2 regions of the Paenibacillus azoreducens genome follow, and region 1 is predicted to be linked to the other one. Evidence: riboswitches for the same ligand, from Rfam matches in the RefSeq annotation. Region 1 holds a riboswitch; the other holds the start of a gene.
The links. Region 1 has a riboswitch for glycine ahead of sdaAB (L-serine ammonia-lyase, iron-sulfur-dependent subunit beta). Riboswitches for the same ligand answer to the same signal wherever they lie in the genome.
Positions count from the first base shown of each region.

Region 2: it holds a riboswitch for glycine, as region 1 does, so the genes downstream of both, L6442_RS31195 (alanine/glycine:cation symporter family protein) here and sdaAB (L-serine ammonia-lyase, iron-sulfur-dependent subunit beta) in region 1, are expected to answer to the same signal.

Region 1 is NZ_AP025343.1:2,156,959-2,164,866, reverse strand. Features, by position in the region: gene pulA (type I pullulanase) at 1-2,239, opposite strand, end outside; gene gcvH (glycine cleavage system protein GcvH) at 3,248-3,640, opposite strand; gene sdaAA (L-serine ammonia-lyase, iron-sulfur-dependent, subunit alpha) at 3,703-4,635, opposite strand; gene sdaAB (L-serine ammonia-lyase, iron-sulfur-dependent subunit beta) at 4,643-5,317, opposite strand; glycine riboswitch at 5,559-5,672, opposite strand; glycine riboswitch at 6,339-6,436, shown strand; glycine riboswitch at 6,440-6,568, shown strand; gene gcvT (glycine cleavage system aminomethyltransferase GcvT) at 6,688-7,809, shown strand; gene gcvPA (aminomethyl-transferring glycine dehydrogenase subunit GcvPA) at 7,806-7,908, shown strand, end outside.
Region 2 is NZ_AP025343.1:6,956,416-6,964,323, reverse strand. Features, by position in the region: gene ltrA (group II intron reverse transcriptase/maturase) at 1-213, shown strand, start outside; gene L6442_RS31205 (Fic family protein) at 319-1,413, opposite strand; gene L6442_RS31200 (hypothetical protein) at 1,779-2,654, shown strand; glycine riboswitch at 2,903-3,014, shown strand; gene L6442_RS31195 (alanine/glycine:cation symporter family protein) at 3,169-4,509, shown strand; gene L6442_RS31190 (AraC family transcriptional regulator) at 4,596-5,423, opposite strand; gene L6442_RS31185 (glycoside hydrolase family 2 TIM barrel-domain containing protein) at 5,673-7,908, shown strand, end outside.

The DNA.
Region 1 (7,908 bases):
CCCAATCATTCAAACGCACGATATAACCGATTCTTTTGACATGGGACGGAACGATAAATGAAGCGACCGCCCTGCCGTTTTCCATCCGTTCGAAATCTACCCGCCGTTCGTGATAACCTGTGCCCCAAACCCATAAATTCCATCCATCGTATTTGCCGTCGGGACGTTCATATTGAATTTCGACTTTTTTAACCTGGCGCGGCGTGCCTCCTACTTCTTCATACAGCACCATCATCGACAAACCGGCAACGGCCACTTCTTCATCCACGATGCAGTCCAAAGCCTCATTCCCGGCATGTTTGCTGTTCACCGCCACTTTCCATCCGGTCAAGGAAAACGGAATGTCCAGGTTGATTTCATGGCGGTTGGCGTTATAAACGACAATAATATTTTTCCAAACGTCGCCATTCGCATAATCCTTCAGCATATAAGCCACCGTGTTATCCTCGCTGCGAAGCATCTTCAAATGTTTTTCCACCTGCTCTTTGGAGGTCATGCGAAAGGCCGGATGGTTTTTTCGGAGCTCGATCAGTCCGCGGTAATAATCGAAAACCGGTTTGAATTTCCGCTTGTTTCCCCAACGGATCGCATTGACGATATCCCCGCTGCGGTAGCTGTTATGGTCGCCGTATTTCGTGCGCAGCAGTTCGTCGCCGGCCTGAATCATGGGTATTCCCTGCGAGGTCAGAACGATGCCATTGGCCAAAATAGCCCTCTTTACCGTCTCGCTTTGCAGAACATGCTCCTTGTCTACGCTTCGATAGGGTTCGGACCGCTCCACCATTTCCCGTAAGCTTCCTCCGCCGACCAGCTCCCCGTCGCGGATTTCCTGAAATCCGGCTTCCATTTGTTGGCCCTGCGTCTTTAAAATTTTATCCCACAAATTCAGATTATCATGGACGGTCACATAATTGATCGTTTCTAGCGGTGAATCCGCAAAATCATGCACAGCCCCTTTAATGCCCTCGATAATTTCCGCCTCCATTTCCGGCCGGCCTGTGGCAAACCCTTTCCCCTGCCCGTCGCTGTCGCCTTTAATCGCTGCGCGAAAATGATCGTTAAAGACGGAGAACCCCTTGCTTCTTTGAGTGCCTTTCAGCGTTTGCTGCCGCAAAGGCAAAGGCGTCTCTCCGCCTGTCCACGGCTCCCCGTAAATCAATATCGAAGGGTCCACCTCGCGGTGGATCTCATCGGCAATTTGCGTGATCGTGTCCGTATCCATCAATCCCATCAGATCAAAACGGAAGCCGTCAATATGATATTCCTCTGCCCAGTAGCGGACCGAATCCAAAATGTATTTTCGCATCATCGGTCGCTCCGTTGCCAGCTCATTGCCGACGCCTGAACCGTTCGCAAGCTTGCCCTCGGCATCCCTACGATAATAATATCCCGGAACAACCGGTTCAAACGGACCTTCTTCCACGTTGTACGTGTGGTTATATACCACATCCAAAATGACGCGGATACCCTTGCGGTGCAGAGCCATCACCATTTCCTTAAACTCGCGAATTCGCACCCCCGGCTTAAGCGGATCGGTTGCGTAAGAGCCCTCCGGCACATTATAATGCTGCGGATCATACCCCCAATTATATTTCGGCTCGGATGAATCCGGATCATCCACCCGCAGCTCGTTCACCGTTTGAAAATCGGAAACCGGAAGCAGATGGACATGCGTAACGCCAAGCTCCTCCAGATGGTCGATGCCGATTTTATTTCCTTCATCATCGCGCAGTCCTGTTTCCGTAAATGCTTTATATTTGCCTTTATACTTAAAACCCGCTTCCGGGTCCGCCGAAAAATCCCGCACATGCAGCTCATACAGCACGGAATCCTGCAGACTCTCCATAGGCGGCCGCTTATCTTCCTCCCATCCCGGCGGGTTCCAAGCTTTCAAATCGACGATGGCCGATCTTGCCCCATTAGCGCTGACTGCGCGGGAATACGGATCTGCGGCATAACGGATGCCGCCATCCCGGCCTTCGATTTTATACATATAATACCGCCCTGCGAGATCGCCAAAGAAACGGAGGAACCAGACGCCATCCTTCCATTCCTTCATGCCGATTTCAAGGCCGCCTGCATGGTCGGTTACCTTTCCTTCGGAGTTATAGCTGCCCGCATCTTGGTAAAGAGCCAATGATACCTTCCTGGCGTCCGGCGCCCAAAGCCTAAATATGCTTTCCATTCCGGAATAAGTGCAGCCCAGATCGCGGCCGTCGTAATAAGCTGTGTCATACATGATTTATACACCACCACAACATAAACATTCGATGTATGCAAAAATAGCTTCATCACATCCTATGTGTTTGTGTTGCCAATTGCAAAGGTTTATATGCGCTTTGCAACAGCCCAAATTTGAAACGGCCGTTCGGTGATTTATATTTCAGGATTTTGCAAAATTCGATCCCAACCGCTTCCGGGTACAATATATAGACGAACTAAACCGTTTCGCTCTATATATTGCTGATTGAAAGTTGCTCCTTGGATTTTTGCAAAATGCTCTTTTATAGCCGTTAATATGTATAAAAAGGAAAATTCGTTCAATCGGGATCAATTTCCTTCATGGATGTATATGAAGTGATTGAACCTGGATATTAATCCATGATGAAATGAATTCAGGGCGCTGCCTTTTTCAGACAGCCGATCATGTAAAATAGAGAAATGTTGCAAAGGTACTTCTTTATCAGGAATTTATAGCGTTAAATGAAAAATTGTTGCGAAAGTACATCCTTTTCAGGCTTTCTATAGCGTGAAACGCAAAATTGTTGCGAAAGTACATCCATTTGACCATGGATCGTTTGCTTATGCCTAAAAGCTGGGGAAAAGATGCACTTTTGCAAGCTTTCTAGCCATAATCGCCTGGAACGCTGAAATAGATGCACTTTTGCAACTTTCCGGATGGAGCAGCCAGTCAATTGATTCCATTGGCCGGGACCACTTCGTGTCCTCTGTCAATTGATTCCGTTTGCCGGGACCACTTCATGTCCTCTGTCAATTGATTCCGTTTGCCGGGACCACTTCATGTCCTCAATCAATTGATTCCATTGGCCGGGGCTCACTTCATGTCCTCAATCAATTGATTCCATTGGCCGGGGCTCACTTCAAGTCTTAGCACTCGCAATCATAATTCGATTGTGATGTTTCTCATGTTAGGTTCCCCCCTTCTCATGTTCTATTTCCCACTAGTATAGGGAACAAAAAAACCGCCCCACATAAATCTTGGGACGGCCCTCCGTAAAATATATAATTATTCTTCAATAAATTTCTCGTATTGCTCCGCGTCCAGAAGTGCCGACAGCTGCTCTTCCAGATCGCCTTCCACCTCGATCTCCAACATCCATCCGCCGTCGTACGGCTCGCTGTTTACGAGTTCGGGCTCATCGCTGAGCTGCGAATTGATTTTCGTGACTTGACCGCCGACAGGACAGAACAGATCCGAAACGGTTTTTACGGACTCGATAGTCCCGATGCTCTCCTCGGCTGCAACTTCCGCGCCTTCTTCCGGCAGCTCCACAAACACGATATCTCCGAGCTGATGCTGCGCAAAATCGCTGATTCCGATGCGCACGACGTTTCCGCTTACCTTTTCTACCCATTCATGATCCTTGCTGTACCAACGGTTCTCTTTCACATTGCTCATTTGTTCACAACTCTCCTTCGATTAGTGTAATGATCTTCGTAACATGTTACTTTGATGAGCCATTATTTGGTGTCTGACGGTGGTTGTTTGGCTTCTTTGGCTTCCTTGGCTTTGCGGCGGCGCTGCTCGACCAGTTCTTTGGTCAGCTTGCGTCCGGTAGGTGTTGCGGCCAGACCGCCCTTACCGGTTTCGCGGTGTTTGGTCGGCATGGCGCTGCCCACCTCAAGCATGACGCCGATAACTTCATCGGCAGGAATCACGCTGCCGACGCCGGCAAGGGCCATATCGGCTGCTGCCAGCGCGGTGACGGCCCCCAGACCGTTCCGCACGATGCAGGGGATTTCAACCAGCCCGGCAACGGGATCGCAGATGAGGCCCAGGCAGTTCTTCAAAGCAAGGCCTACGGCATGTACAGCCTGTTGCGCCGAACCTCCCCGCAGCTCGACCATCGCCCCGGCCGCCATGCCGATCGCGGATCCGACTTCGGCTTGGCAGCCGCCCTCCGCGCCGGAAATCGAAGCGTTGTTGGCGATAACGAAGCCGATCGCGCCGGCGGTAAACAAGCCGTGAACCAGCTTGTCGTCATCCCAGCCGAACCGCTCCTGCGCGCTGACGAACACGCCGGGGATAATCCCGCAGGAGCCGGCGGTCGGCGTGGCAATGATTCTGCCCATGGAGGCGTTCACTTCAGATACGGCCAGCGCATATGCCATCGCCGTCGCGGACGGACCGCCAAGCGAAGATTCGCCTTGCCGCATGTAATCCGCCACTTTTTTGGCGTCGCCCCCCGTCAGCCCGCTGCGGGATTTGGTATTGCCTGTCAGTCCTTTTTGGACGGCTTCCTTCATGACCTGATAATATTCCGCCATCTGCCGGAATACCTCATCCGCAGAAATGCCCGTTTCCTTGGCTTGATCCGCCAGCATTACTTCTGCAATCGTTTTATTTTCTTTTAGACAGATTTCTGCCAGCTGATCCAGCGTTTCGAATCTCATAAGTCCATTAGCTCCTTTGGGTCAAATCAATCAACGTCACTTCCAAAACATGCGGCAGTTTCAACATCTCTTCGATCAGGCTCCCCTCAGGAGCAGAATCCAATTCAAACACCGTCATGGCCGCTTCGCTTCGTCCTTTGCGGTCCACGTCCATATAACCGATGTTGATCCCTTCGCGGCTGAGCAGCGATGTCAAACTGGCAAGCACGCCCTGACGGTCGGAATGGGTGACGGCAATCGTCGGATACTCCCCTGTAATCTGCACGTCAAAACCGTTCAGCGAGTAAACCGCTATCGTACCTCCGCCGATCGAAGCCGCCACGATCTCGGCCTTGCGGTCTCCGCCCCAAAGCGATATTTTCACGGAGTTTGGATGGGGACCGTTTCCTTTTCCTTGCACCCATTCCGTGACCATCCCGGCTTTCTCCGCTTCAAGATCGGCTTCCGGAATCCGTTCATCGTCTGTGTCAAAATTAAGAAGCCCGGCCGTTAAAGCCAAATCCGTCCCATGCCCCCAATAGGTTTCGGCAAAAGATCCGAACAAGGTCATCTGCGCTTTCTCCGGCTGGCAACCCAGCAGCTTGCGCGCAACTCTCCCAATTCGTACGGCGCCAGCGGTATGGGAACTGGAGGGGCCCACCATGGACGGACCGATGATAGAAAATACATTTTTGAATCTCAAGGACTTCCACGCTCCTGTGCAAGTATTCGTATCAGGAATTTGAACAGTTTTCAAAATGGTTTATGTCCCGCGGACATCATCAGCTCTGCTGAAAAACGCATACAATGCATAGTTTTCAAAAGAAAAAGACAGCAAAAAAGGCATGCAGCACCTTTTTCTCTGTCCTTTGTACCTGAGAGTTTAAACGGAAATCACCGTTTCCGCGTTCCCCTTGGGTGGCTGACGCTCTCTCCAGAGCCGCGTCCGGCGACGGTTCCTTGTACCTGAGAGATTAGCCGCCTGTATGTGCGTACATGCAGCTTGCTCCTTCGGTGCCGCCCTCCTTGCCGGGGACGGTCTCTCCCGTTCGCCTTCATCCGCTATATATCGAAATCAATTATGTTTTGGAACCATTTACAATCCTAATCACCTTAAGAATAAAGCAGAGGGAACAGCGGTGTCAATATAACGAAAGCCATTTCCCGCATCCAAGGCCAGCCCTTGCCGCTATGCATATTGTGGAGTGTCTGCCGCCTATATCCGCATGCCGCTGCGGATGTACTTCATGGCGCCAAGCGCAATGCCGGAGCCGGTCATTAATCTGTATAAAAAAGGAAGAAAAAATCAAAAGATTTTGTGAGATTCTTCCTTGCCTTGAATCCTGGGTTTTTGCCTCATAATTCTGTTGACATTCCCGCCGCCTTTGAGTATTAATGGTAGTAAGACAATTCAATAGCGGATGAAGGTAATGGGAGAGATTACTGATTTAATGCGTGTTCAAAAAAGGCCGGTTTTCAGCACCGAGAAGGTTGGATGAAGATAGGGACGAAAGGAGCGGAGCGTACGTAGTGGGTACGTGAGCACCAGAAGGCCCGGCTGAATTCAAGATTCGATGCCGAGTTCACTTCCTGATTCACTTCGTGTTAGATATAGAATTCATGAGTTATCAGCACAGCTGATGAAATTCTATATCGCAAGAAAACCTACCTTTGCATCGCGGTCGCTCATCCTTGTATTGACCTCGATTGGTTTTCTTATCAAAAGCGGACTTTTTGAACAACCTCTTTTATATAGTGACGCCGAAGGAGTAAACCCTTACAACAGGGTGAATCTCTCAGGCAAAAGGACCATTATCGGACGCATCTCTGGAGAGAATTCTTGACCGAAGAATCACCCAAGGGGAAACTTGCCTGCCGGCACTGAAGCTTTATTATCCTTTAGTCTTACAGCGGCCGTATTTGGCAAGGTAACTCTCAGGTACCAAGGACAGAGCATAAGAACCGGTATGCCGCAAAATGCGGTATGCTTATTCTTCTGCCTGTCCTTTTTGTGTTTTCGGGATTTTGCAAAATCCTCTTTTTAAAAATGTGAATAGAGAAGGAGATGGAAACGTGTCCGAGCTGAAACGTACCCCGCTTTACCCTCTGTATGCCGAAATCCCTGGCGTGCGGTGCATCGATTTTGGCGGTTGGGAGCTGCCGGTCCAGTTTAGCGGCATTCATAAAGAGCATGAGGCCGTTCGTGAAGCCGCCGGTTTATTCGATGTGTCCCATATGGGAGAGTTTATGGTGAGCGGTCCGGAGGCCGAAAGCTTTATTCAGTACATGACCGTCAATGATGTAACTAAACTCGAACCCGGCCAGGCGCAGTACAGTGCCCTGTGTTATCCGGACGGAGGCGTCGTTGATGATTTGCTGATTTACAAGCTGGAAGAGCAGTCTTACATGCTTGTCGTCAACGCATCCAACATCGACAAAGACTGGGAATGGCTGCAGCAGCATCTGAAAAATGGAGTTCAAATGACCAATCAATCCGACGAAACGGCTCTTCTCGCGATCCAAGGACCTAAAGCGGAGGAAATTCTGAATCCCCTCGTAGATGCGGATCTGTCAGCGCTCGGTTCGTTTCACTTCCTGCAAAATGTAAACTTGTTCGGCGCATCCGTCCTTATCTCGCGCACAGGTTATACCGGTGAAGACGGATTTGAAATTTACCTTAAAGCGGCGGATGCTCCCACTGTATGGAGAGGATTGTTCGAGCATGGAGAAGCGCACGGACTGCTGCCCGCAGGACTCGGCGCCCGCGATACGCTCCGGTTTGAAGCGAAGCTGCCGCTTTATGGCCAGGAACTGTCCAAAGAAATCTCCCCGCTGGAAGGCGGCATCGGCTTTTTCGTGAAGCTGAACCAAGAGGATGATTTTATCGGCAAACAAGCGCTACAGCAGCAAAAAAGCAGCGGCGTTCCGCGGAAACTGGTCGGCGTGGAAATGATTGACCGCGGCATCCCGCGTTCCCATTATCCTGTTTATGCCGGCGACACGCAGATCGGTGAAATCACTACCGGAACCCAATCGCCAACCCTCAAACGCAACCTGGGCCTTGCTTTGATTGACAGCAATCATGCCGCGACCGGCACGCAGGTTGAAGTGGAAATACGCGGCAAACGTCTGAAAGCCGAAGTTGTAAGCACGCCTTTTTACAAAAGAGCCCGAAAAGGAGCTGACTCCAAGTGAAACATCGTTATTTGCCCATGACCGAGCAGGATCAGCAGGAAATGCTGAAAACCGTCGGACTGAACTCCATCGAAGATTTGTTCAAGGATATCCCGGACG
Region 2 (7,908 bases), 2.5 Mb from region 1:
CGCATGTGCCTATGGAAACAATGGAAGCGAGTACGTACGCGTATCCGAGAACTCCGGGCCTTGGGCGTGCCAGACTGGGCCACTTTCATCATGGCCAACTCCCGCAGAGGAGCTTGGGAAATGTCCCGAAACATGAATAACGCCCTTCCGACATCCTATTGGGAAGCGAAAGGGCTGAAAAGTCTGCTTTCTCGTTATTTGGAACTTCGTTAACCTTTTGGAACCGCCGTATGCGGACCCGCATGTACGGTGGTGTGAGAGGACGGGGGTTCGTCACCCCCTCCTACTCGATTTTTTTTATACTGTTCTCAATTTGCCTTACCGTAATTTGTCCAGCAGATTATAGTAATAATATGTTTTGAACCTTTGTTTGCCATCAGAAAAAATAATTCTGTTTGCTTCCAGAATGGATAAATATCTTCTACAGGTTGCCTCTGAAATATCTGCTGTGGATGAAATGGTATGGACTGTAAATATCGGTTTTTGAAAAACAGCATCGATCAACTTTTTGACTCCGCTGCTGTTGATGAGTGATTGAGCTACATCTAAATCGTGATCATATAATTTGTTGATCTCATTAATTAGCCTGATATTTTTGTCTGCTTGAAGAATAATCGCTTCAAGGAAGAAGAGAACCCATTGATTCCAATCTCCTTTATATCTAGTGTCGTTAAGATAACGATAATATTTGTGTTTATCCCGTTCTAATGCCTCACTTAAGAAGAAATTAGGATAGTCAATTACCTTTTTGCTATATAAGTACAAAGGAATTAATATTCGGCCTATTCTTCCGTTCCCATCAAGAAAGGGGTGTATAGTTTCAAATTGGGCGTGAATGATGGCGATTCTTACAAGTTCATCAAGGTCATCTTGCGGGTTATTGATATAAATTTCAAGATTGTTCATATAACTATTGACCAAATGAGGTTGTGGAGGAATATAAGTAGCGGTTTCAATAGTGCATCCCTCGGGTCCGATGAAGTTTTGTATCGTTCTATACTCACCAGGGGACCTGTTGCTTCCTCGCACATTATTGGACATTAGAGTTATGTGCATTTCTTTGAATAGTCTGGTTGATATCGGGAGAATGGATAATCTATCCATTCCATCTCGTAATGCATGATAATAATTTAGAACTTCTTGTACATCTTTATTATTTTTTCTACTGTGTGCCTCGACTTCGAGGACCTCATCCAAGGTTACTTGGGTACCTTCAATTTTAGTCGATTGTACTGCTTCATTCAGCATAACAGGATTTAATAATAGATGTGAAGGAAGCTTTGTATTTTGAAGTAATACTTGGTACTGTGCAACCTTTTTATTCGCTTCAATTAACTCGTGGAGGAACATGAGCTGGTTAAGACGATCATTGCCTAACGGCAAATTCTCAGGTGTAAATGGTACTTGTGCCATCTGAACTCCTCTCTTTCAAGAGATATCACATTATTTTATTTACATTTTAACCGAAATATGATTCTAAATACATATATAATGGAAATAAGAAACGAAAATTGCGAAATTTGATGTTTAAATGGGTTGATTTCCCTGTTGGGAGATAGAGTGTACTTAAAAGCAATGCCGCATGCTGCCTGGGACATTGGCAGCATTCCCTGCAATGATCGTCTTCCGGTTATCTGTTCTAGGCGAAAAGCATCGTTTTTTCGGGACATTTCGCGAAATGGGTTGTGCGCCGAGCGATGTTTATATACGATCAGTCCAAGCTTTTTATTTCGCAAAGGCTAATGAATTCCAATCGCGACGGATACGGGAGGGAAACAATGAAATTCTCGAAGATGATGATGGCAACGGTGATATTGGGAGGCGTCTGCCTGTTGGGCACGGGTTTTACGACGAAACAGCTGGGCGCAGAGGTGACCCCGGAACAATCCGAGCAGGATGGCGGTGAAATCCGTGTTCCGCACAATGAGCGTCTGCTTCTGTCCACCGACCAGAAGTGGATCGAGAAGGAAGGGCATCTGTCCGACATGATCCGGCTGCAATGGACGGCGGACCGGGCCAAACCCGCGATCGCATGGGCCGATGAGAAAGGCATGGACAAGACAGCCATCATCTCCCATGACAAAGCAAATAATCCGGAGCAGCATGATCATAAGCATATGTCGTTCGAGACGACGATGTCGCCAACAGGAGAATACGCGAATCAGCTGTTCACTCGTTTAGAAATCCCATATGACACTGACGTCAGCGAAATCCGCACCCACTCATCCAACTTCAATGTAATGAACGGCATTTTGCGGGTAGCAGGAGAAACCGGTACGAACCGGGACCTTCAGTTCAGCGTAGCCGGCAAGGATAATGAGACGACGCCAAGATGGGCCGTTCGGGCGGACAGCTCGAAGGAAGCGGGTGAAAATACAGGGGCCGACCTGCAGTTTGTCCGTTACGACGATGAAGGCGAAGCGGTCGATTCCGCACTCACCGTGCAGCGCAGCGGCGGCAATGTCGGTATAGGCACGGACGACCCCGACACCAAGCTTGATGTGAACGGGGACAAGCTGCGCGTCCGCAACAAGTATACGCCTGCTTCGTCCAAAGAAGCCTGCAGTCAGGGGCAGATCGCTTGGGACGATCAATATGTATATGTTTGCGTTGCCAAAGACAGCTGGAAAAGGACGGAGCTATCGTCCTGGTAACCTCTGCCCGAATGGCGGTACAAAACGGACCACATGCCATTGAGTCATTCGGAAGGTAATTATATCCAATAAAACAAACATCCTTGCCAAATCGTACAGGCAATCCTATAATGGTAACCAATCAAAAATTGCATATACACTGGATGAAGTTTACGGGAGACAAGCGGCAGCTTGGCCGAAGGGGCATAAACTCTCAGGCGCCAAAAGAGTTGGGATCGTACCCAGACTTGGGAGGCAGGACCGTAAGTGGACAGAACTCTGGAGAGACTCCATCAATGGAGCACCGAAGGGGCAATACGCGTGAGGGGAAGAATCCCATAACGTGTGGAAACTCTCAGGTAAAAGGACAGGGATTGCAGGATCGGTTACCGAATTTGAACACGCACAAGATGTGCATCGTTTCACATTCTTGGCGTGCGTAAGATCTGCAAATGTGTCCCCAGAGTCAAATCCTTGGATTTGGCTCTTTTTCATGTCGTCTAGGAGAATGCAACATCATGAGGGGGAAAAGGAAATGCATGTATTAGAGCTGGTAAACCAATGGGTATGGGGAGCTCCGCTGCTCATTTTATTGGTAGGCACAGGAATATGGCTGACCTGCCGGCTTGGTCTGCTGCAGGTGATAAGGCTGCCGCTTGCCTTAAGACTGATATTCAAGGCCAAAAATGAAGGCGAAGGCGACGTATCGAGCTTCGGCGCCTTGGCGACAGCGCTTGCCGCGACGGTCGGTACAGGGAATATCGTCGGGGTTGCGACCGCAATCCAAATTGGTGGTCCCGGAGCGTTATTATGGATGTGGATCGCCGCGTTTTTCGGAATGGCAACGAAATATGCGGAAGGGGTATTAGCGGTCAAGTTTCGGACGATGGATGATAAAGGTCAGGTCTCCGGCGGGCCGATGTATTATATTGAACGGGGGCTTGGCAGCAAATTTAAGCCGCTGGCCGTATTTTTCGCCATAAGCGGCGTTCTGGTGGCGTTGTTCGGCATCGGGACATTCCCGCAGGTGAATGCGATCGTATCTTCGACGCAGTCCAGCTGGGGAGTCCCCGCGATCGTGACAGCGGGAATCATGACAGTGGTGACCGCATTAGTCACTTTGGGCGGAATCAAAAGCATCTCGCAAGTGTCGACCAAGGTTGTCCCTGTGATGGCCATCATTTATATCGTTGCTAGTTTTGTCGTGCTGATCACATTTGCCGATCAAATCCCGCATGCAGTAGCCCTTGTTTTTGAGGGCGCATTTAACGGTGCGGCAGCGGGCGGAGGTTTTCTTGGCGCAACCGTCATGATGGCGATCCGAAATGGGGTGGCGCGAGGCGTGTTTTCGAATGAATCGGGCCTGGGGAGTGCGCCGATTGCAGCGGCAGCCGCAAAAACCAAGTGGCCGGCGGAACAGGGGCTCGTTTCGATGACAGGCACTTTTTTTGACACGATCATTATTTGTACGTTAACGGGGTTAACCCTGATCGTCACAGGGGTCTGGCAGGGAGCTGAACGCGGGGCGATGATGACCCAGGCGGCATTTGATGCCGCGATTCCGTACGGATCGATCATTCTGACGATATGTCTGATGTTATTTGCGTTTACGACGATTTTGGGCTGGAATTATTACGGCGAGCGCTGTATCACATATCTGTTTGGCGTGAAATCCATCCTGCCGTATCGCATTGTATTTATCCTTTTGATCGCCTTTGGAGCTTTTATCAAACTGGAGGCTATTTGGCTGCTTGCGGATATTGTAAACGGGCTGATGGCGCTGCCGAATTTGATTGCCCTATTAGGTTTATCAGGGGTAGTTGTGGCGGAGACACACCGATATTTGCAACATATGAAAAGTCAAAAGTTAGGCTGATAGAATAACAATGGCATGGATACGTCTGTACGGTTTCGTACGCGGCTCCATGCCTTTTCTAGTTTAGATCTCACCAAGGCAGAAAATCACCTTATACCATTCAGCTTGCGGAAAGCCTCCGGCGTCATCCCTTCCATACGTTTGAATAGCGTACTAAAATACCCCGGCGTCGTAAACCCCACATGCCCGGCGATTTCGCCGATCCGCGCATCTGGGCATTCCAGCAGTCGTTCCTTGCTTTTCTGGATGCGGAGCTGGTTCAGGTATTCCATGGGGCGTTTGTTCAGGATTTTGCGGAAAAGAAGGCATAAATGCTGTGTGGATACCCTGAGCTGTTCGGCGAGCTCCTGCAGCGTAATATCCCGCTGATAATGGTTTTCCATATAGTCAAAAACGGGTTGCAGGCGCAAATACCCTTGATCGGTAGAGGAAGCATGCATCCTGTCGGTCATGAGGTCAATGAGGAACATATAGGCCAGCTTGGAGCATTCCAGTCCCGCAAGCGGCTTGTCGGAGCATGTTAAGGACAGCGCGTTTTTCATATGATTCAGGATCAGTTCTTGGCTTTGCACTGTATAGACGCCGGAAGCATTTATACCGGCCAAATGAGCAAGGCTCTCGGCATCCCGTCCCATAAACGTGATCCAGTACACTTCCCATGGCTTCTCCATACTGTAATAGGCATGCTCTTCGTCGGGATATAGGAACATGCCCGAACCCGGTTTTACCCGGTATGCCTGGCCGCCCACCTTGAGTTCGCCTTGGCCGGATACACAGTGCAGCCATTGGAACTGAGGGTAGCCGTCCGGCCGGTGGATCGGTTCCTGATGATTCCAATGTCCCGCCCCCGTCATATAAATCGGAAGCTGCATCATCGTATCGCTTTGCATGAGAAACCCAAGCTTGTTTGCCATGATTCTTTTACACCTCCATTTTATCTATATGCGAAAATCGTTAAGTAAATACGAATATTTCGTTCTACATCAAGGCTTATTGGTATCTTATAATGTTAATATAACATAACTAATGATAAGGAACGATGAAACTTAGGGAGACGCCGCCTCCGGTAGGGAACAGGTTTAAGCGTTCGCATGATCAGATCCGGCTGAAGGTGGAAAATAAGCCTGCTATCATCGTTTTCTTGCTGAGAGGAGACGGAAAAGTTGACCGTACAGCCTTACTGGGAAAACCCATCCATATTGCAAGAGCATCGCGAACAAGCCCGCGCTTCCTATATTCCGTATGGAGATGTGGAAAGCGCACGCACGGGCAAACGAGCCCGCTCACCGTGGTATCAAACACTGAATGGCAGCTGGAAGTTCCAATATAACCGGCGGGCCAAAGATATCGGCACCGATTGGACCCGGGAAACATTCGATACGACGGATTGGGATGATCTGCTTGTTCCATCTTGCTGGCAGGTACAAGGGTATGATCAGCTTCAATATACGAACGTTAATTATCCATTTCCTTATGATCCGCCATATGTGCCGGACGACAATCCTGCCGGTTTGTATGTAAGGGAGTTTCGTGTTGGCGAGAATTGGTCAGGTAAAGACACGTACATCATGTTCGAGGGTGTGAACGCTTGCTTCTATCTATGGATTAACGGAGCTTACGTCGGATACAGCCAAGGCAGCCGCGTGCCCGCAGAATTTAACATCGCTTCATATGTACGCCAAGGAAGCAATAAGATTGCCGTGATGGTGCTTAAATGGTGTGACGGCTCTTATTTGGAAGACCAGGATCAATGGCGTTATACAGGTATTTTCCGTGACGTGTATCTGCTTGCGCGCGATAAAGCCCATGTCCGCGATGTTTTCTGCCGCACGGAGCTTGCGGAGGATTTGAGATCCGCCCGGCTGCAGGTAGAGCTGGAGACAACAGGCGCTGCGGCGGTGACGGTTCAGTTGATGGACGCTCCTGGACAAGAACTGCTGAATGAGTGCCGGAATGTGGATGGCAAGCAAGTTTTCGAATTCCACATCGACTCGCCAGTACTGTGGAACGCGGAACATCATTACCTATACGAGGTGTATGTGACGAGCGGCGAGGAAGTACTGCGCTTTCGGATCGGTTTCCGGCGGATCGAGATCAAAGACGGCATCTTCCGCATCAATGGACAAGACATTAAGTTGAAGGGAGTGAACCGGCATGACTCCCATCCCGAGCTTGGTCAAACGATTCCGCTGCAGCATATGATTGAGGATCTGAAGCTCATGAAGCGCCATAACGTCAATACGATCCGCACATCCCATTATCCGAATGACCCGCGTTTCCTGGATCTGTGCGACGAGTTCGGTTTTTACGTGATCGATGAAGCGGATTTGGAGTCCCACGGCGACTATGTCGCAAAGGATGGCAACGGGGTAACGAAGCTGCCTGAATGGAAGGAAGCCTTCCTGGATCGCCAGATCCGCATGGTGGAACGGGATAAAAACCATGCTTGCGTGATTATCTGGTCGCTTGGCAATGAATCTTCTTATGGGCCAAACCATGTCGCAATGGCGGAATGGACGCAAGCCCGCGATCAGTCCAGACTCGTTCATTATGAAGGAGCATCCTTTGATCCGGAGCATGTATATGATCAGAGCAGCCTTGATATGGAGAGCCGCATGTATATGCCCGTTCCTGATTTGGAGGCATACGCAAAGGACGACAGCAAAACAAAACCGATGTTTCTCTGCGAATACAGCCATGCGATGGGGAATGGCCCGGGCGATCTCAAGGATTACTGGGAGGTTATGTATGCTTATCCCAAACTCATGGGCGGCTGCGTCTGGGAATGGGTGGACCATGGCATCAAAACGTATACCGAAGAGGGGAAACCTTTCTTCGCTTATGGCGGCGATTTCGGCGAGAAGCCGCATGACGGCAACTTCTGCATAGACGGCCTGGTAAGTCCGGACCGCAAACCGAACAACGGCTTGCTGGAGCTTAAGGAAATCTACGCTCCGGTAGCGATCGAAGCAATTGATGCCGCCAAGGGCCGGTTCAAAATTACGAACCGGTATGATTTCTCCTACTTATGGGAGCTTTCCCTCCGCTACGCTTTACGCGCCGAAGGTGAGCTGCTCCAGCAAGGGGAAATTGCCCTGCCGGAAATCGCTCCGCATGACAGCGCGGAAATTGCCGTCAACATGAATATTCCCGCGTCCGTGACAGCTGCCGTCGACCTTGAATTCAGCCTTGTTCAGAACGAGGAGCTGGCATGGGCGGAAGCTGGACATGAAGTGGCGAGCAGGCAGTTTGAAGTGAAATCCCGTACGAAGCAAGCAGGTCAAGCCGCAGCGAATGCCGCAGGTCCTTCGAGAACGATCCAGGCCGCCGAGCATGGGCGAATCCTTGTCATCGAAGGTTTTGATTTCAAGCATACGTTTGATCTAAGCTTAGGCGCCC